Regions from separate parts of the Streptomyces sp. NPDC097619 genome, predicted to be linked through region 3. Evidence: riboswitches for the same ligand, from Rfam matches in the RefSeq annotation. Region 3 holds a riboswitch; each other region holds the start of a gene.
The links. Region 3 has a riboswitch for cobalamin ahead of ABTZ17_RS30040 (prenyltransferase/squalene oxidase repeat-containing protein). Riboswitches for the same ligand answer to the same signal wherever they lie in the genome.

Region 1 (6,348 bases), on a different contig from region 3:
CCGGCCGGCCGCGACGGCCGCGACGGCCGCCGCCCCGGCTCCCAGGAGCGTGGTGACGGCCGCTGCCGTCGCTGTAGCGGTGCGCACGGCACCAGTGTCGGGCGGGGTGGGCGGGGCGGCCACCGGGGAGATCGTCGGGGCCCGGCCGGTGGGGGCCGGGCGGGTGGGCGCCCGGGAGGGTGACAAGGATCTCGCCGGTGGCGGCCCGCAGGCCCGCGGAGCCGGTCGCGGAGGTTCCGCTTGCATTCCGTTTACCCGCCTCCGACCTGCACGAATGCGGAGGAACAGGAGAGAATCGGTCAGTACCGGGGGGACTGCCTCCGATCCGGTACACCGCTCCGCCCGACCCAGTTCATCTTCCGTTCACCCAGGTTGCCTACGGTCGCCGAGCCACTGACCTCAAACAGAAGCCTGGGTAAATGGAGCACATAACGCTTCTCCTCGGGATCGTGATCGTTACCGCTCTCGTCTTCGACTTCACGAACGGTTTCCACGACACCGCCAACGCGATGGCCACCACCATCTCGACTGGCGCTCTCAAGCCCAAGACGGCGGTGGCCATGTCCGCCGTGCTCAACCTCGTCGGCGCTTTCCTGTCCGTGGAGGTGGCCAGGACCATCTCCAAGGGTCTGGTCAACGAGGAGGGCATCCAGCCCGAAGTGATCTACGCCGCGCTCGTCGGCGCGATCCTGTGGAACCTGGTCACCTGGCTGGTCGGTCTGCCCTCCAGCTCCTCGCACGCCCTGATGGGCGGCCTGGTCGGTGCGGCCGTCGCGTCCGCCGGTCTCGGCGCCGTCAACGGCGGCACCCTGGTCACCAAGGTCCTGATCCCGGCCATCGCGGCCCCGCTCGTGGCGGGCATCGCCTCGATGCTGGCGGCGAAGATGACGTACAAGCTCGGCGGGAAGGTCGGCGAGAAGACCTCCGCCAAGGGCTACCGCGCCGGTCAGATCGCCTCGGCCGGTCTGGTCTCCCTCGCGCACGGCACCAACGACGCGCAGAAGACCATGGGCATCATCACCCTGGCCCTGGTCGCCGGTGGCGCCCTGCACCCGGACGCCAACCCGCCGGTGTGGGTCATCGTCTCGGCCGGTGTGGCCATCGCCCTGGGCACCTACCTCGGTGGCTGGCGCATCATCCGCACCATGGGCAAGGGCCTGACGGACCTCCAGCCGCAGCAGGGCTTCGCGGCCCAGACCTCGGCCGCGAGCGTCATCCTGGCCTCCTCCCACCTGGGCTTCTCCCTCTCCACCACGCACGCCTGCTCCGGCGCCGTGATGGGTGCCGGCCTCGGCCGCAAGGGCGGTGTGGTCCGCTGGTCCACCGCCACCCGGATGTTCGCCGCGTGGGGTCTGACCCTGCCCGCCGCCGCCCTGGTCTCGGCCCTCGCCGAGCTGGTCATGCGGACCGGTGACATCGGCATCGCCGCCGTGACCGTCTTCCTCGTGGGCTCCTGCTTCGCCATCTGGAAGATCTCCCGCCGTGAGGTCGTCGACCACAACAACGTGAACGCGACCGACACGGACGAGGCTCCCGGCGTGGTCACCACGGCCATCGCGGCGGTCACCCCGCCCCCGGCCGGCACCACCGCCGCGGTCTCCGACGAGGAGCTCAAGGCCACCATCCCGGCCCCGCACCAGGACCCCGCGGCTCCGGCGGCCCCGGCCGCCACGGTCTGACCGCCGCACCAGAACAGAGGATCAGCAGCATGAAGATCGATTGGGCAGCCCTCGGCTCCGTCTTCGGAGTCAGCCTCACGGCCACCGTGGTCCTGGTCACCCTCTTCGTCCTCGGCCTCGTCGGCCTCTCCAAGCACGAGGCCGCGACCGAGCAGGGCGGCAGCGCCACCCTGGCCCGCGGCGCCGCCTACGGAGCCTTCGCGCTCTGCGCGGCGGCCGTGTCGTACGGCATCTACCTGATCGTCGCCTGACGACCCCGAAAGCTCCCCCGGGCCGACCGCCCGGGGGAGCTTTCGCGTACCCGGGCCCCGGGACGGCGGCCCGGCGAGCCGGGGCCCGCGTCCCGGTGTGGGGCTGCGCACACTGTCCCGTCGCAGGTCAACGGCGAGTTGACGGGCCGTCTCGGTGCGTGGTGGACTGCCCGGGCCATAGCGGCGGCAGGAGAGGAAGTCCGGTGCGAATCCGGCGCGGTCCCGCCACTGTCACCGGGGAGCTCTCCCCCACCGTGCGTCACGGCCCTCCGGGGCGGGAAGGCCGGGGGAAGCGCCGATCCGGGAGCCAGGAGACTCTCACCGCCGGTCACGTCGAACCAGGGCGCGGACCCTGAGTGAGGACATACCTGCCATGCGTGCCGACCGCGTGTTCGCGTACGGCGCGGCGGCCGGGCTGGTCGCCGACCGGATCCTCGGGGATCCGCGCCGCGGACACCCCGTCGCCGCCTTCGGACGGGCCGCCGCCGCCGTCGAGCGCTCCCTGTGGACCGCCCGCCCCGATACCCAACGCGCCCGCGGGGTCCTGCACACCGCGGTCTGCGTGGGCGGCGCCGCCGCCGTGGGGGCACTGGCCGCCGCGGCCGTCCGCCGGGGCCCCGCCCCGCTGCGGATCGCCCTGACCGCCGCCGCCACCTGGGCCGTCGTGGGCGGCACCTCCCTGGGCCGCGAGGCCCGCGCCATCGGCGCCGCCCTGGACTCCGGGGACATCGCCGCCGCCCGGGCCCGGCTGCCCCACCTGTGCGGCCGCGACCCGCACTCCCTGGACGCGCGGCAGATCGCCCGCGCGGTGGTGGAGTCCGTGGCCGAGAACACCTCCGACGCCGTCGTCGGCGCCCTGGTGTGGGGGGCCGTCGGCGGAGTGCCCGGCCTGCTCGCCTTCCGCGCCGTGAACACCCTCGACGCCATGGTCGGCCACCGTTCCCCCCGCCACCTGCGCTACGGCTGGGCCTCCGCCCGCCTCGACGACGTGGCCGGCTGGCCGGGGGCCCGGCTGACGGCCGCCGCCGCCGTGCTCGCCGGCCCGGACCGCCGGGGGGCGGCCCGGGCCTGGAAGGCCGACGCCGGCGCGCACCCCAGCCCCAACGCCGGACCCGTGGAAGCCGCCTTCGCGGGCGCCCTGGGCGTCCGGATGGGCGGCACGCTCTCCTACGCCGGCCGGACCGAACACCGGCCGGTGCTCAACGGTGCGGGCCGCCCGGCCGGCACCGCCGACATCGCACGGGCGGTACGGCTCTCCCGACAGGTGACCTGGCTCGCGCTGGGCGCCTGCGCGGCGGGCCGGACCCTCGTCTCCGGGGCGCTCGCCGCCCGGGCAGGGAAGGGACTCCGATGAGCGGCACCCGACGGGGCGGCGGCCTGCTGGTCGCCGGGACGACCTCCGACGCGGGCAAGAGCGTGGTCACGGCCGGGATCTGCCGCTGGCTGGTCCGCCGGGGTGTGAAGGTCGCGCCGTTCAAGGCGCAGAACATGTCCCTGAACTCCTTCGTGACCCGCGAGGGCGCCGAGATCGGCCGGGCCCAGGCCATGCAGGCGCAGGCCGCCCGGGTGGAGCCCACCGCGCTGATGAACCCGGTCCTGCTCAAGCCCGGCAGCGACCGCAGCAGCCAGGTGGTGCTGCTGGGGAAGCCCGTCGGCGAGATGAGCGCCCGCGGCTACCACGGCGGCCGCCAGGAACAGCTGCTCGGCGTGGTGACGGACTGCCTGGAGCGGCTGCGGGGCGAGTACGACGCAGTGATCTGCGAGGGCGCGGGCAGCCCCGCCGAGATCAACCTGCGCCGCACCGACATCGTGAACATGGGCATCGCGCGGGCCGCGGACTTCCCCGTGGTCGTGGTCGGCGACATCGACCGGGGCGGCGTCTTCGCCTCCTTCTTCGGCACCACCGCCCTCCTCTCCGAGCGGGACCAGGCCCTCGTCGCGGGCTACCTGGTGAACAAGTTCCGCGGGGACGTGTCCCTGCTGGAGCCCGGCCTGGAGATGCTGCGCTCGCTGACCGGCCGGGCCACCTTCGGGGTGCTGCCGTACCGGCACGGGCTCGGCATCGACGAGGAGGACGGACTGCGCGTCTCGATGCGCGGCACGGTCCGCGAGTCCGTCGTCGCCCCGCCCGTCGGCGAGGACGTGCTGCGGGTCGCGGTGTGCGCGGTCCCCCTGATGTCCAACTTCACCGACGTGGACGCGCTGGCCGCCGAACCCGGCGTGATCGTGCGGTTCGTGGACCGGCCCGAGGAGCTGGCCGACGCCGACCTGGCGGTGGTCCCCGGCACCCGGGGCACCGTGAAGGCCCTGGAGTGGCTGCGCGAGCGCGGCCTCGCGGCGGCCCTGGCGCGGCGGGCCGCCGAGGGCCGCCCCGTCCTCGGGATCTGCGGCGGCTTCCAGCTCCTCGGCGAACGCATCGAGGACGAGGTGGAATCCCGGGCGGGCACCGTGGCGGGCCTGGGGCTCCTTCCGGTGCGGGTCCGGTTCCACCCCGAGAAGACCCTGGCCCGGCCCGTCGGTTCGGCCCTCGGCGAGACCGTCGAGGGGTACGAGATCCACCACGGGGTCGCCGACGTCCTCGGCGGCGACCCCTTCCTCGACGGCTGCCGGGTCGGCGAGGTGTGGGGCACCCACTGGCACGGCTCGCTGGAGTCGGACGGCTTCCGCCGCGCCTTCCTCACCGAGGTGGCCCGGGCCGCCGGCCGCCGCTTCGTGCCCGCCCCCGACACCTCCTTCGGCACCCTGCGCGAGGAACAGCTCGACGCCCTCGGCGACCTGATCGAGGAACACGCCGACACCGCCGCCCTGCTGCGGCTGATCGAGGACGGCGCCCCGGCGGGGCTGCCGTTCGTACCGCCGGGGGCGCCGTGACCGGGCCCTCCGTCCCGCACCGCCCGGCCGCCGCGGTCCCCGCCGGCCGGTCCCGTACCGCCGTTCCGCTCGAAGGAGTGAGGAAGTCTTGAGTACGCCCTTTCCGTTCACCGCGGTGGTCGGCCAGGACGATCTGCGACTGGCCCTGCTGCTCAACGCCGTGAGCCCGGCCGTCGGCGGGGTGCTGGTCCGCGGGGAGAAGGGAACGGCCAAGTCCACGGCCGTGCGCGCCCTGACCTCGCTGCTGCCGGCCGTGGACGTGGTGCCCGGCTGCCGGTTCTCCTGCGCCCCCGGCGCCCCCGACCCGGGCTGCCCGGACGGCCCCCACGGGGCCGACCGCGGCGAGGACCGGCCCGCGCGGATGGTCGAACTCCCCGTCGGGGCCTCCGAGGACCGCCTGGTCGGTGCCCTCGACATCGAACGGGCCCTCGCCGACGGCGTGAAGTCCTTCGAGCCCGGACTGCTCGCCGACGCCCACCGCGGCATCCTCTACGTGGACGAGGTCAACCTCCTCCACGACCACCTCGTGGACGTCCTCCTCGACGCCGCCGCGATGGGCTCCTCCTACGTGGAGCGGGAGGGCGTCTCCGTCCGGCACGCGGCCCGCTTCCTGCTCGTCGGCACCATGAACCCGGAGGAGGGCGAGCTGCGCCCGCAGCTCCTCGACCGGTTCGGCCTGACCGTCGAGGTCGCGGCCTCCCGGGTGCCGGAGCAGCGGGTCGAGGTGGTCCGGCGCCGCCTGGCGTACGACGCCGACCCCGTCTCCTTCGCGGAGCGTTGGGCCGGGGACGAGGCCGCCGTGCGCGAGCGCGTGACCGCGGCCCGCGCCCTGCTCCCCCGGGTGGTCCTCGGGGACACGGCGCTGCTGCGGATCGCCGCCTGCTGCGCCGGCTTCGAGGTGGACGGCATGCGCGCGGACATCGTGATGGCGCGGACCGCGACGGCGCTGGCCGCCTGGGCGGGCCGGACCGAGGTCCGCAAGGAGGACGTCCGGCAGGCCGCCCTGCTGGCCCTGCCGCACCGCCGCCGCCGCAACCCCTTCGACGCCCCCGGCCTGGACGAGGAACTGCTCGACCGGATCCTGGACGGCTTCCCCGACGAGGACCCCGAACCGGAGCCGGAGCCGGAGGGTCCCGGGGACGACGGGCCCGAGGGCGGACCCGACGGTGGACCCGACGGCGGACCCGGCGGGATCCCCCCGCAGGGCGGCGCCCCGGACGCCCCCGAAGCCCCGGACCCGGCCGACGACCCCGCCGCGCAGGACCCGGCCGCGCCCGAGCCCGAGCCCGAGCCGGCGGAGTCCGCCCCGCGGGCGGGTCAGGACGGGCCGGCACCCGAACAGGCCGCCGTACGCGCCTCCGCCACCTTCCGCACCAAGGTCCTCAGCGTGCCCGGTCTGGGCGAGGGCGCCTCGGGCCGGCGCTCCCGGGCCCGTACCGCGCACGGCCGGACCACCGGATCGCACCGCCTCCGCGGCCGGCTGACCAAGCTGCACCTGGCCGCGACCGTGCAGGCGGCGGCCCCGCACCAGCGGGCCCGCGGCCGGT
Region 2 (6,348 bases), on a different contig from region 3:
TGCCTGTCCGTCCCGACGGCCTACGCCTCCCTGGCCCGGCCGGACTTCGCCGAGGTCCACGGCCAGGACGCCGAGGGCAACCCGATCAAGGTCCGGGGCACCGGCTACTTCGCCCGCTGCCTCCAGCACGAGACGGACCACCTGTACGGCTACCTGTACATCGACCGCCTCTCCAAGCGCGACCGCAAGGACGCCCTCAAGCAGATGGCCGAGGGCACCCCGCGCTACGAGACCGTCCCCAACGCGTAGGCGCCGCACGGCGCGAGCCCCGTACGGCGCGGGCGTCGTACGGGGCGGGCATGCGGGGCGAAGGGCCCCGCACTGGAGCGCATCCGGTGCGGGGCCCTTCGTCGTACGGACGCGGAGCCGCGACTAGAAGTCCTCGTCGAGGTCCACGGTGCCCTCGACCGCCACCTGGTAGGCGGAGGGACGGCGCTCGAAGAAGTTGGTCAGTTCCTGGACGCCCTGGAGCTCCATGAAGGAGAAGGGGTTCTCCGAGCCGAACACCGGGGCGAAGCCCAGGCGGACCAGCCGCTGGTCGGCCACGCACTGGAGGTACTCGCGCATGGACTCGGTGTTCATGCCGGGCAGGCCGTCGCCGCACAGGTCGCGGCCGAACTGCAGCTCCGCCTCCACGGCCTCCTTCAGCATGTCGGTGACCTGCTGCTGGAGGGCGTCGTCGAAGAGCTCGGGCTCCTCCTTGCGGACGGTGTCCACGACCTCGAACGCGAAGTTCATGTGCATGGTCTCGTCGCGGAACACCCAGTTGGTGCCGGTGGCCAGGCCGTGCAGCAGACCGCGGCTGCGGAACCAGTACACGTAGGCGAAGGCGCCGTAGAAGAACAGGCCCTCGATGCAGGCGGCGAAGCAGATCAGGTTCAGCAGGAAGCGGCGGCGGTCGGAGGCCGACTCCAGCTGGTCGATCTTCTCCACCGAGTCCATCCAGCGGAAGCAGAACTGCGCCTTCTCGCGGATGGAGGGGATGTTCTCCACGGCGTCGAAGGCCGCCGCGCGGTCCTCCGGGTCGGGCAGGTAGGTGTCCAGCAGGGTCAGGTAGAACTGGACGTGCACGGCCTCCTCGAAGAGCTGGCGCGACAGGTACAGGCGCGCCTCCGGGGAGTTGATGTGCTTGTACAGGGTCAGCACGAGGTTGTTCGCCACGATCGAGTCGCCGGTGGCGAAGAACGCGACCAGGCGGCCGATCATGTGCTGCTCGGCCGGGCTCAGCTTGGCCAGGTCCGCCACGTCGGAGTGGAGGTCGACCTCCTCGACCGTCCAGGTGTTCTTGATGGCGTCCCGGTACCGCTCGTAGAAGTCCGGGTAGCGCATCGGGCGCAGGGTCAGCTCGAAGCCGGGGTCGAGCAGGTTCTTCCGGTCGGTGGAGCTCATTACTGGCAGGCCTCGCAGGACTCGGGGTTCTCAAGGGAGCAGGCCAGCGCGTCGGCGTCGACGGCCTGCGGGAGGGGGGTGGCGGAGGCCGGGACGGCGGCCGAGCCGGACGCGGCGCGGGCGATCTTGGTCGCGGGGCGCGAGCGCAGGTAGTACGTGGTCTTCAGGCCCTTCTTCCAGGCGTACGCGTACATCGAGCTGAGCTTGCCGATGGTGGGCGTCTCCAGGAAGAGGTTCAGCGACTGGCTCTGGTCCAGGAACGGGGTCCGGTCCGCCGCCATGTCGATGAGGCCGCGCTGCGGGATCTCCCACGCGGTGCGGTACAGGGTGCGGGTCTCCTCGGGGATCCAGCCGAAGCCCTGGACGGAGCCGGAGGACTCGCGCAGGGCCTCGCGGGTCTGCGCGTCCCACACGCCGAGCTTCTTGAGCTCCTCGACCAGGTAGCCGTTGACCTGGAGGAACTCGCCGCTGAGGGTCTCGCGCTTGAACAGGTTGGACACCTGCGGCTCGATGCACTCGTACACGCCCGCGATGGAGGCGATGGTGGCGGTCGGGGCGATGGCCAGCAGCAGGGAGTTGCGCAGGCCGCCGCCGGCGATCCGGGTGCGCAGGGCGGCCCAGCGCTCCGGCCAGTTCAGGTCCACGCCGTAGTGGTCGGGGTGCAGCACGCCCTGGGCGGTACGGGTCTCCTCCCAGGCGGGGACGGGACCGTGGCGCTCGGCGAGGTCGGCGGAGGCCTCGTAGGCGGCGAGCATGATGCGCTCGGCGATCCGGGTGGAGAGGGCGCGGGCCTCCTCCGAGTCGAAGGGCAGCCGCAGCTTGAAGAAGACGTCCTGGAGGCCCATCGCGCCCAGGCCCACCGGGCGCCACTTGGCGTTGGAGCGGCCGGCCTGCTCGGTCGGGTAGAAGTTGATGTCCACCACGCGGTCGAGGAAGGTCACGGCGGTGCGGACGGTCTCGTCCAGGCGCTCCCAGTCGATGCCGTCGGGGAACTCGGGGGAGACGAAGGCGCCCAGGTTGACGGAGCCGAGGTTGCAGACCGCGGTCTCGCCGTCGTCGGTGACCTCGATGATCTCGGTGCAGAGGTTCGAGGAGTGCACCACGCGGCCGGGCAGCGCGGTCTGGTTGGCGGTGCGGTTGGAGGCGTCCTTGAAGGTCATCCAGCCGTTGCCGGTCTGCGCGAGGGTGCGCATCATGCGGCCGTACAGGTCCCGGGCGGGCATGGTCTTGCGGGCCAGGCCCGCGGCCTCGGCCTTGACGTAGGCGGCGTCGAACTCGGCCCCGTACAGGTCCACCAGCTCGGGGACGTCCGAGGGGGAGAACAGCGACCACTCGGCGTCGGCGTTCACGCGGCGCATGAACTCGTCGGGGATCCAGTGGGCCAGGTTCAGGTTGTGGGTGCGGCGGGCGTCCTCGCCGGTGTTGTCGCGGAGCTCCAGGAACTCCTCGATGTCGGCGTGCCAGGTCTCCAGGTAGACGGCGGCGGCGCCCTTGCGGCGGCCGCCCTGGTTCACGGCGGCCACGGAGGCGTCGAGGGTCTTCAGGAACGGCACGATGCCGTTGGAGTGGCCGTTGGTGCCCCGGATCAGGGAACCGCGGGCGCGGACGCGGGAGTAGGACAGGCCGATGCCGCCGGCGTGCTTGGAGAGGCGGGCCACCTGGTGGTAGCGGCCGTAGATGGAGTCCAGCTCGTCCAGCGGGGAGTCCAGCAGGTAGCAGGAGGACATCTGCGGGTGCCGGGTGCCGGAGTTGAACAGGGTGGGGGAGGAGGGCAGGTAGTCCAGGCGGCTCATCAGCCGGTACAGGGAGGCCACTTCCTCCACCGCGCGCAGGCTGTCGTCCTCGGCGAGGCCGCAGGCCACGCGCAGCATGAAGTGCTGCGGGGTCTCGATGACCTGCCGGGTGATGGGGTGGCGCAGCAGGTAGCGGCTGTGCAGGGTGCGCAGGCCGAAGAAGCCGAAGCGGTCGTCCGCGCCGTCCGCGAGGGCGAGGTCCACCAGGGCGTCCAGGCGGACGGCGTGGGTGCGGACGAACTCGACGGTGCGGTCGGCGATCAGGCCCTCGCGGTGGCCGGTCTCGACGGAGGCGGAGAAGGAGACGGCGCCCTGTCCGGCGGCCTCCTCGGCCACGGCGAGCGTGAGCAGCCGGGCGGCGAGCCGGGAGTACTCCGGGTCCTCGGAGATCAGGCCCGCGGCGGCCTCGGTGGCCAGGCCCCGCAGCTCGGCCTCGTCCGCGTCGGCGCTGCGGCCGCGCAGGGCGGCGGCGGCGACCCGTCCGGGGTCGGTGTCGGGCAGGTCCGCGGTGAGGGCGGTCAGCGTGCGCAGCAGCGCGGCACCGGGTCCCTCGGCGGCGGTCTCGGGCTGGTCGGACGCGGCGCGCGGTGCGGAAGGCGCGATGGTCACGTGGGGGCTCTCCCTGCCTCGGCCCGGTGGCCGCGGCGGAGGGATTGCGAGCGCGCGTGCGGGAAGGGCGACGCGGGGCCGGGACAGGCCGGCCCGTGTCTCCGCACGGCGTCCGCAGGCCCAACCGCGAGGCCCGGACGTGTCGTCTCCCGGATCGGACGACCCGGGCAGGCTGTCGGCAGGTCCTCGGACTCACGATGTACGGATGGGTACATCTCACACCGTTGCGGGACAGTTCCGGATTCTCACCGGATTCCCCTGCGGCGACAGCGAGGGAAAGCATACATGTGGGGGCCCCTTGGTGAGGGACCCCCTAGATGTTGTGTCGCCCGATACGCGGAGTCTTCAACTCCTGTCTCTCCGCACAGGGATTTCCGGTTCCGGACAGGCCGCAGGGCCCCGCTGTGAGACCGGCGGGGCCCTGCGTGCGGGGCTCCTCAGCAGCAGCGGAAGCCCTCGCGCGGGTCGGCTTCCCGGGAGTCCGTACGGGCCCGCTCGAAGGCCCGCCGGGTCATGACCTCCGCCGTCGGGTCGTGGCCGCGGGCGTGGGCCACGTAGCGGTCGTAGGCCGCCTCCCCGGAGAACTCGCGGACGTAGAACCTGATGCGGCCGAGGGCCCGGCGCGCGTCCATCAGGAGACCGGCTCCCGGACCCGGCCGTCGTCGCCGGAGCCGTCCCGGGCGGCAGCGGCGGCCAGCTCGGCCTTCTCCTCCGCGGTCGCGAACAATCCGGCCGGGGCGACGAGCTTCGACTCGGTGTACGGGACCTCGTGGAGGGTGACGGTGGCCGGGCGGCGGACCGCCCGCACGCACACCCGGGCGGCGTCCACCAGGACGACGACGATGAGCACGGCGAAGAGGGCGGAGAGCACGCCGTCCACGGTGGCGTTCGTCACCACGGTGTGCATCTCGTCCATGGTCTTGGCGGGGGCCAGGACCTCGCCGGAGTCGATGCCCTGCTGGAACTTGTCCCGCTGGGCGAAGAAGCCCACCCGCGGGTCCTCGGAGAACACCTTCTGCCAGCTCGCCGTCAGGGTCACGGTGGCGTCCCAGACCAGTGGCACGCCCGTCACCCAGGCCCACTTCAGCCGGCCCGACTTCACCAGCAGCGTGGTGCAGACGGCCAGGGCCACCGCGGCGAGCAGCTGGTTCGCGATCCCGAAGAGCGGGAAGAGCTGGTTGATGCCGCCCAGCGGGTCCTTCACGCCGACCCAGAGGAAGTAGCCCCAGGCGCCGACGACCACGGCGCTGGTGATCCACACGCCCGGCTTCCAGCTGATCTGCTTGAAGGGCTTGATGACGTTGCCCAGGGTGTCCTGGAGCATGAACCGCCCGACCCGGGTGCCCGCGTCGAGGGTGGTGAGGATGAACAGCGCCTCGAACATGATCGCGAAGTGGTACCAGAAGGCCTTCATGGAGGCCCCGCCGAACACCGAGGAGAAGATCTCCGACATGCCGAGCGCGAAGGTGGGCGCGCCGCCGGTACGGGAGAGCAGGCTGGCCTCCTCCACGTCCTTGGCGGCCTGCGCCAGGGCGTCGGGGGAGATGCTGAAGCCGAAATTCGCCACCGCCTGGGAGGCGGACTCCACGGTGGTGCCGACCACGCCCGGCGGGGAGTTCACGGCGAAGAAGAGGCCGGGCTCGATGATGCAGGCGCAGATCACCGCCATCACGGCCACGAAGGACTCGGTCAGCATGGCGCCGTAGCCGATCATCCGGACCTGGGTCTCCTTCTGGATCATCTTCGGGGTGGTGCCCGAAGCGACCAGGGAGTGGAAGCCGGAGAGCGCGCCGCACGCGATCGTGATGAACACGAACGGGAACATCGAACCGGCGAACACCGGCCCGTCCCCGCGGCTCGCGAAATCGGTGACGGCGGGCATCTTCATGACCGGCATGGCGAGGACCACGCCCACCGCGAGCAGTGCGATCGTGCCCACCTTCATGAAGGTGGAGAGGTAGTCGCGGGGCGCCAGCAGCAGCCACACCGGCAGCACGGAGGCCAGGAAGCCGTAGACGACCATCCAGATGACCAGGGTCTCCTTCTCCAGGGTGAAGAAGTCCGCCCAGGAGGACTCGGCGACCCAGCCGCCCGCGATGATCGCGAGCAGCAGCAGGGCCACGCCGATCAGGGACACCTCGGTGACCCGGCCCGGCCGCAACACCCTCAGGTACACGCCCATGAACAGCGCGATGGGGATGGTCATGCCGATGGAGAAGACGCCCCAGGGCGAGTGGGCGAGGGCGTTGACGATGATCAGCGCCAGCACCGCGAGCAGGATGATCATGATGGCGAAGACGGCCACCAGGGCCGCGGCGCCGCCGAAGGGCCCGATCTCCTCGCGGGCCATCTGCCCCAGGGAGCGCCCGTCCCGGCGGGTGGAGAAGAACAGCGTGACCATGTCCTGCACGGCGCCCGCGAAGATCACGCCCGCCACGATCCAGATGGTGCCCGGCAGATAGCCCATCTGCGCCGCCAGGACCGGTCCGACCAGCGGCCCGGCGCCCGCGACGGCGGCGAAGTGGTGGCCGAAGAGCACCCGGCGGTCGGTCGGGTG
Region 3 (6,348 bases):
CTGGCGAAGACGGCCCGGAAGACCACGCGGATGGTGACGACCGTGAGGGCCAGCCAGAGGTAGTGGACGAATCCGCGGGCCCAGGGGGCTTCGGTGCGGCGGACCGTGACCACGTATCCGAGGACGGCGAGGACGAGGAAGAGCAGCAGGGGGTTGTTGGTCCGGCTGACGGCGGTGGCCAGGGCCAGGGCCCAGATCCACCAGGCGACGGGGTGCAGGGTGCGGGGCAGCCGTCGGCCGCCCGGGTCCGGCGCGGGGCCGGGCCCGGACCGGCCGGTCCGGGCCGCCGGGAGGGTGCGCGCCACCTACCGCTCCGTGCGGCGGCGCCTGGCCGCGAGGACGGCGGCGCCGCCGATGAGCAGCACCAGGGCTCCGGTGGCGAGGGCCGGCAGGGCGGAGCCGGTGTCGCGGGAGGTGTCGGCGGCGGGGGCGGCGTCCACGACCTTCGGGCCGTCGCCGGGGGCCGCCGCGGCGGGCGGGCCGGTGCGGGTCGCCGCCGCGCTCGGCGAGGGCGGGGCGGAGGACCCGGTGGGCGAAGGAGAGGGGGTGGGGGTGGCGGCGGGGGCGGACGGGGTGGGCTTCGGGCGGACGGGCTTCGATCCGGTGCCCGTGCCGGGCGGGACGGGTGCGGCCGTCCGGGTGTCCTTCGGGGTCGGTGTGGGGTCGCCGATCGGCGCGGTGTTGTGGGCGCGGAGCTGGTCCGGGCTGATGGTGGGCCGGCCCTCGGTGCCCTCGACGTTCGTGGCCCCGAAGGTCCACAGCTCCACGCTGCCGGGCTTCGGCTCGTGCAGCATGGCGCCGAGTTGGCTGTAGGTCCAGGTGTTCCGGCCGGGGCCGGCGTGCCAGTAGGACCAGTAGGCGGAGGCGGGCGGGGTGAGGACGCAGTCGTCCTGGGCGGGGGTGGGGTAGGCGGTGCCGCCCTTGTGCCCGCTGTAGGAGATCCGGCAGATGAAGGCGGGGCCGTCGTGCCCGGTGCCGGTGGTGCGCCATCCGCCCTGGTTGAGGAGGGCGTATCCGGTGGTGGGGGTGGTGCCGCAGGAGCGGTACACGGGGCCGCCCCAGTGTCCGAAGTCCACGGCGAGGACCGCCCCGGAGGTGGTGGTGCAGCGGCCGATGGGCTGGGGCGCGGCCCCGGCGGCGGGGGCCGTCCCGAGGGCGGCGGCCGTCACGAGGACGGAGGCGGCGGCGGTCCGGGCTGCGGACCGGCGGAGGCCGGTCACCGATGGGCCCCGGGGGTGCGGCGGGTGCGGGCCGAGCGGACGAAGGCGCAGCCGAGCAGGGTGAGCAGCACGGCGGCGCCGCCCACGGCCCCGACCCGGGCCCCGGTGGAGGCCAGGCCGCCGCCGGTGCCGCCGGTCCCGCCCGGGGTGATGATCGTCGGGGTGGAGGCGGAGGGCGAGGCGGTGGTGCCCGCGGTGGGGGGCGGGGCGGTGGTGCCCGCCAGGCTGCGCCGGAGCCGGGCGAAGGAGATCCCGGTGGCGCCGCTCACGGCCTGGGCGGAGGCCCGCAGGTCGGAGCCGGGCCGGCCCTTGGCGATGGTGAAGCCGCCGTCGGCGTTCTGCTGGGAGCGGAGGAACTTCAGGGCCTTGGCGATGCGGGGCCGGTGGGCGACCGGGTCGAGGGAGAGTCCCTGGACGGCGAGGGCGGCGGAGTTGACGGAGTTGCCGGCGGCCCCGGGGAAGCCCCCGTCGGCCTTCTGCTGCTTCGCCAGCCAGGCCAGGGCCTTGTCCACGGCGGCCCGCGACTTCTTGTCGGGCAGCAGGTCGAGGGCCATGGCGGCGATGGCGGTGGAGTCCACCTCTTCCTTGCTCGGCTCGGCGACCATGCTGGGCCAGGCGCCCGAGCGCTTCTGGAGGCTCCTCAGGTAGGCGGCCGGCGCGGCGGCGGCCCGGGTCTCGCCGGCCCGCAGCTGGGCCATGACGGCCAGGGACTGGGAGAAGACGGACGGGGCGTTGGTGTAGGCGCCCTTGGCGGTGCAGGTCCGGTCGGGGGCGGGGGACTTCGCCGTGCAGACGGCCTTGCCGAGGGCGGCGATGAGGTCCTTCCCGGCGAACTTGCGGGGGTCGCGGCCCACGGCCTGGGCGAGCAGGGCCGTCTTGCCGAGGGAGCCGCCGCCGGCGTAGCGGGTGCCGATGGCCGTCCAGTCGTTGACGGTGCGGCCGGTGCCGTCCTTGCCTCGCCCGTCGAGGAAGTCCACGATGCCGCGCAGGGCGTTGTCGTCGGCGCCGGTCGCGGCCAGGGCGTAGGCCCCGTCGATGGTCAGCCCGAAGTCGGCGAAGCCGGTGCCGGGGGTGCCCTCGTAGTAGCGGCCCTGGAGGAGGCGGGAGCGCTGCGTGAGGTAGGCCGATCCCCTCTTCGGGTCCGGGCCGGGCAGCGGGGCGAGGGTGGGCGTCGGGGTGGGCTTCTGCGGGGCCGTGGGCGTGGGCTTCGGGGTGAGGCTCGGGGTGGGGCTCGGCTTCGGGTCGGGCCGCGGGCCGGCGAGGGCCACCAGGTCGGTGCCGGCGCCCGCGATGACGGCGGGCGACGTGGCGTACAGCAGCGGGTCGGTGGAGCCGGCCTCGAAGGGGAAGGCGCCGCCGGGCAGTTGCTGCCGGGAGAGCCAGGCGACGGCGGCGTCGGCCCGGCCGCGTTCGCCCAGGGCACGGAGGGCCTGGGCGGCGAATCCGGTGGCGAAGGGGCTGCCGGTGGTGGTGTAGGAGGCGGCGGGGAATCCGCCGTCGGAGAGTTGGGCCTTGTTCAGGTACGCGCCGGCGGCCCGGACCTCCGCGGCGTGGCCGCCCGCCTTCTTCAGGGCGAGGGCGATGAGGCCGGTGGCCCCGGGCTCGCTGCCGCACCAGTCGCCGCGGCGGATGAGCATGCTGGTGAACCCGCCGTCCTCGCACTGGAGGTCGGTGAGGCGGGTGACGGCGGGGGCGGGCGGGGTGATCCCGCCGCCGAGCAGGGCGATCACCGCCAGGGCCTGGCCGTCGGCCTGCCCGGAGGTGGTGGGGAAATCGCCCCGGACGGTGCAGCCGGGCAGGGGCTGCGGGGCCTCGGATCCGCTGGGGCAGACGCTCGCCGCCAGATCGCCGAGGAGGTCGTGGCCGCCGGTCCTGCGGGGGTCGGCACCGGTGGCGCGGGCCACCAGGGCGAGCCGGGCGGCGGCCGCGGGTTCGGGTGCGGCGGTCTTCCCGGCCGGGTAGGCGTAGGCGTCGGTCTGCTCGGGCCGGGCCAGGAAGCGGGCGACCTTCGCGGCGGCCGGGCTCTTGTGGTCGACGGCGGCGAGGGCGAGGGCGGCCTCGGCGGTGAGCAGGTGGACCGGGCCGCCGCCGGCCGGATCGACGACCCGTTCGCCGTCGGTGAGCTGCGTGCCCAGCCAGCGGGTGGCGGCGGGCAGGTCCACGGAGCCGGGCGGCACGGTGGGCCCGGGGCTCTGGCTGGGCCTCGGCTTCGGGGAGGCCCCGCCGCCCGCGCGGACCTGGTCGGGGGTGAACTTCGGCTGCCCGTTGGTGCCGCCGATGTCGGTGGCCCCGTACACCCAGGCGTCCACGTCGCCGTGCTTCGGGGTGCGGGCCATGGCGCCGAGGGGGCTGTACGTCCACTTCTTCGCGCCGGGCGCGGCGGTCCAGTACGACCAGTAGGCGGAGGCGGGCGGGGTCAGCCGGCAGGCTTCCGTCCGCGGGGTCGGGTACCGCTTCCCGGAGTCGAAGGTGGCGAGGCCGATCCGGCAGATGAACCCGGGGCCGTCGTGGACGGTGCCCTCGGTGGTGAACCCGCCCTCGTGGAGGAGTTCGTAGCCGGTGGTGGGGGTGGCGTCGCAGCCCCGCTCGACCTTCCCGCCGAAGGGGCCGAAGTCGACGGCGACGACGGCGCCGGTGGTGGCGGTGCACTTCTTGAGGGGGTCGGCCCCGGCGGGGGTGACAAGCGCGACGGCCGCCCCGCCGAGCAGGGCCAGGACAGCCGTCAACGTGACCAGGCGGCGTACCGGTCCCGTGCCCTCGTGCCCGTGCGGCCGCTGTCGGCTCTCCACCCGCAGTCCCCTCGTCCGTGCCGGGGGGACGTACGGGTGCGTGGCGATGCGCCCCGTGCGGGCGGGCCGCAGGGGGCGGGGGGCGACCACGCCGTAGTCCGCGACGGCGTTCTTCGTTCGGTGACACGGCCACAGGTGATCCGGCTCGCCCGGGACGGTGCCGGGCCTACGGTTGCGGGTCAGCGCCGGAATTCGACCGGCTTCCCCTGGGGCTGAGTGCTGTTCAGCGGACATCGAACACGCAGCCGTCGGGGCCGTCAAGGTGGGCTGCGTCTCATCGACGGCACCGGGAAGGAGCCCCGCGCCCCGACACCTGGCGGACCCTTGATCGCTGGGGTAGCGTCCGGGGCGCCCATGGGGGAACCCGGTGAGAATCCGGGGCTGACGCGCAACGGTGTGGAGCGGCCGCGAAGGTCGCGCCGAGCCCGAATGCCCGTGTGGTGACGCACCACCAGGAAGCCGTACCACGCGTTCCGGACGGCGGCCCCGAACCCGGTCCCGTCGCCGTGCGGCGCGCTCCGGGGCCCGGGTCGGCCGGCGTCCGCCGATTCCAGGAGCAGGCCATGATCCGTTCCCGTACCCCTCGCCGGCTCACGCTCGCGGCCCCCGCGGCCCTCGGCGCCCTCGCTCTGACCGTCCTCACCGTGACGCCCTCGGCGGCCACCTCGACCCCGGCACAGATCGCCACGTCGAAGACGAACGGTGTGACGTACCTCAAGTCCCTCCAGGCCGCCGATGGTTCGTACGCGGGCTCGGGGCTGTCCAACGAGTGGGCGTTCAGCGCGTTCGCGGCGGCCGGGACGGCCGTCGTCGACGTCTACCCGGGCGGTGACACCACGAAGAACGCCCGCACCGTCTACCGCAACCTGCTGGGAACGGCGGGCTGGCCCTCGGCCGCCCCGGTGGTCACCGACTACGAGCGGGGGGTGCTCAACGCGTACGCGGCGGGCATCGACCCGGCCCGGGTCTCCGCCTCCCGCAACCTGATCGCGCACGTGTACTCCTTCTGGCAGACCGCCGAGCCCGGCTACTTCGGTCCGTCCGCCAACTTCAACGGCACCGTGTTCGCCGCCCTCGCCCTGGGCGGCGCGAAGACCCAGGCCGGCGGCGCGCGCGTGCCGCAGGCCCTCACCGACGCGCTGGTGGCGCGGATCCGCGCCAACCAGCACAACGACGGCGGCTGGCAGTACGGCAAGGCGGAGGGCAACCCGACGGCACTGGCCGCGGCGAGCGACATCGACATGACGGGCGCCGGTCTGGCCGCGCTGTGCGCCTCCGGGGTGCCCGCCACCGACGCGGACGTGGTCCAGGCGAAGAACTTCCTCAAGAGCAAGCTGGTCTCGGGCTCCGGGGCCTTCAACTCGATGTACGGGGTGAACACCAGCTCCAACGGCTGGGCCGTCGCCGGTCTGAACGCCTGCGGGATCAACGCCCAGGGCACGGACTTCACCACGGTCGCCGGAAAGACCCCGATCGACTTCCTCCTGGCCAACCAGTACAACCCGGCGGGCGGGTTCAAGTACAAGCCCGCCGACACCGCCCCGTCCGCGTACGCCTCCCTCGACGCGCTGCGGGCCGTGGCGGTCGGCGGCTTCACCTCCGCCCCGCCGGTCCCGGTCACGGCCGGAGCCCCGCAGTGGGTGGCCCAGTCCTCGTTCACCGCGGGCACGGCCACCAAGCTGGCGCTGAGCGTGGACGACGGCGCGGGCAACCTGAAGGTGTGCGCGGTGTCCGTCACCCCGACCGGGACGACCACCACCCTCGGGGACGTGCTGACGGCGGCGACCACGGCGGCCGCCCCCGCCGGCTGCGTCACCAGCGTCACCCCCGCGTCGGGCACCGGGACCGTCACCGCGGTCAACGGCAAGGCCAACAGCGGCTCGAACACCTGGAAGGTGAGCGTGGACGGGTCCGCCTTCGCCGGGGCCACCCGCGGCAAGGTGATCACCGTGGGCGACACCATCGCCCTGCGCTGGGGCGCCTGAGCCGGTGCGGGCGGGGGCCCGGACGCCCCCGCCCGCGAGCCGGGCCGTGGCCGCGACCGCGCCCGCGCCCGCGCCCGCGCGACTAGAAGGAGGTCCAGGTGAAGGACACCCGGTCGCCCGCCTCCAGCTCGAACTGGCAGCCGCCCACCGGGGTCGGGGTGCCGTTCACCTCGATGCTCCAGTAGGCGGACCCGCCGCCGCTGACGTTCTTGATGGTGTCGACGGAGAAGTCGTCGAACGAGGCGTACCAGGTGCCGTCCCAGGTGAAGCCCTTCTTGCGGGCGGCGTCGTCGAGGGCGGCGGTCGGGGTGGGCACCTTCGTGGCGTGGGCGCCGCCGTTGGTGCCGTCGCACT

Region 1: it holds a riboswitch for cobalamin, as region 3 does, so the genes downstream of both, ABTZ17_RS10155 (cobalamin biosynthesis protein) here and ABTZ17_RS30040 (prenyltransferase/squalene oxidase repeat-containing protein) in region 3, are expected to answer to the same signal.
Region 2: it holds a riboswitch for cobalamin, as region 3 does, so the genes downstream of both, ABTZ17_RS06500 (ribonucleoside-diphosphate reductase subunit alpha) here and ABTZ17_RS30040 (prenyltransferase/squalene oxidase repeat-containing protein) in region 3, are expected to answer to the same signal.

What each region holds. Positions count from the first base shown of each region.
Region 1 is NZ_JBEOSD010000025.1:58,973-65,320, forward strand. It holds gene ABTZ17_RS10140 (alpha/beta hydrolase) at 1-87, opposite strand, end outside; gene ABTZ17_RS10145 (inorganic phosphate transporter) at 420-1,679, shown strand; gene ABTZ17_RS10150 (hypothetical protein) at 1,709-1,930, shown strand; cobalamin riboswitch at 2,124-2,247, shown strand; gene ABTZ17_RS10155 (cobalamin biosynthesis protein) at 2,304-3,284, shown strand; gene ABTZ17_RS10160 (cobyric acid synthase) at 3,281-4,801, shown strand; gene ABTZ17_RS10165 (putative cobaltochelatase) at 4,890-6,348, shown strand, end outside.
Region 2 is NZ_JBEOSD010000015.1:2,878-9,225, forward strand. It holds gene def (peptide deformylase) at 1-249, shown strand, start outside; gene ABTZ17_RS06495 (ribonucleotide-diphosphate reductase subunit beta) at 373-1,389, opposite strand; gene ABTZ17_RS06500 (ribonucleoside-diphosphate reductase subunit alpha) at 1,389-3,791, opposite strand; cobalamin riboswitch at 3,952-4,074, opposite strand; gene ABTZ17_RS06505 (YbdD/YjiX family protein) at 4,229-4,423, opposite strand; gene ABTZ17_RS06510 (carbon starvation CstA family protein) at 4,423-6,348, opposite strand, start outside.
Region 3 is NZ_JBEOSD010000153.1:8,915-15,262, forward strand. It holds gene ABTZ17_RS30025 (energy-coupling factor transporter transmembrane component T) at 1-305, opposite strand, end outside; gene ABTZ17_RS30030 (hypothetical protein) at 306-1,220, opposite strand; gene ABTZ17_RS30035 (prenyltransferase/squalene oxidase repeat-containing protein) at 1,217-4,009, opposite strand; cobalamin riboswitch at 4,334-4,464, shown strand; gene ABTZ17_RS30040 (prenyltransferase/squalene oxidase repeat-containing protein) at 4,573-5,994, shown strand; gene ABTZ17_RS30045 (DUF4430 domain-containing protein) at 6,077-6,348, opposite strand, start outside.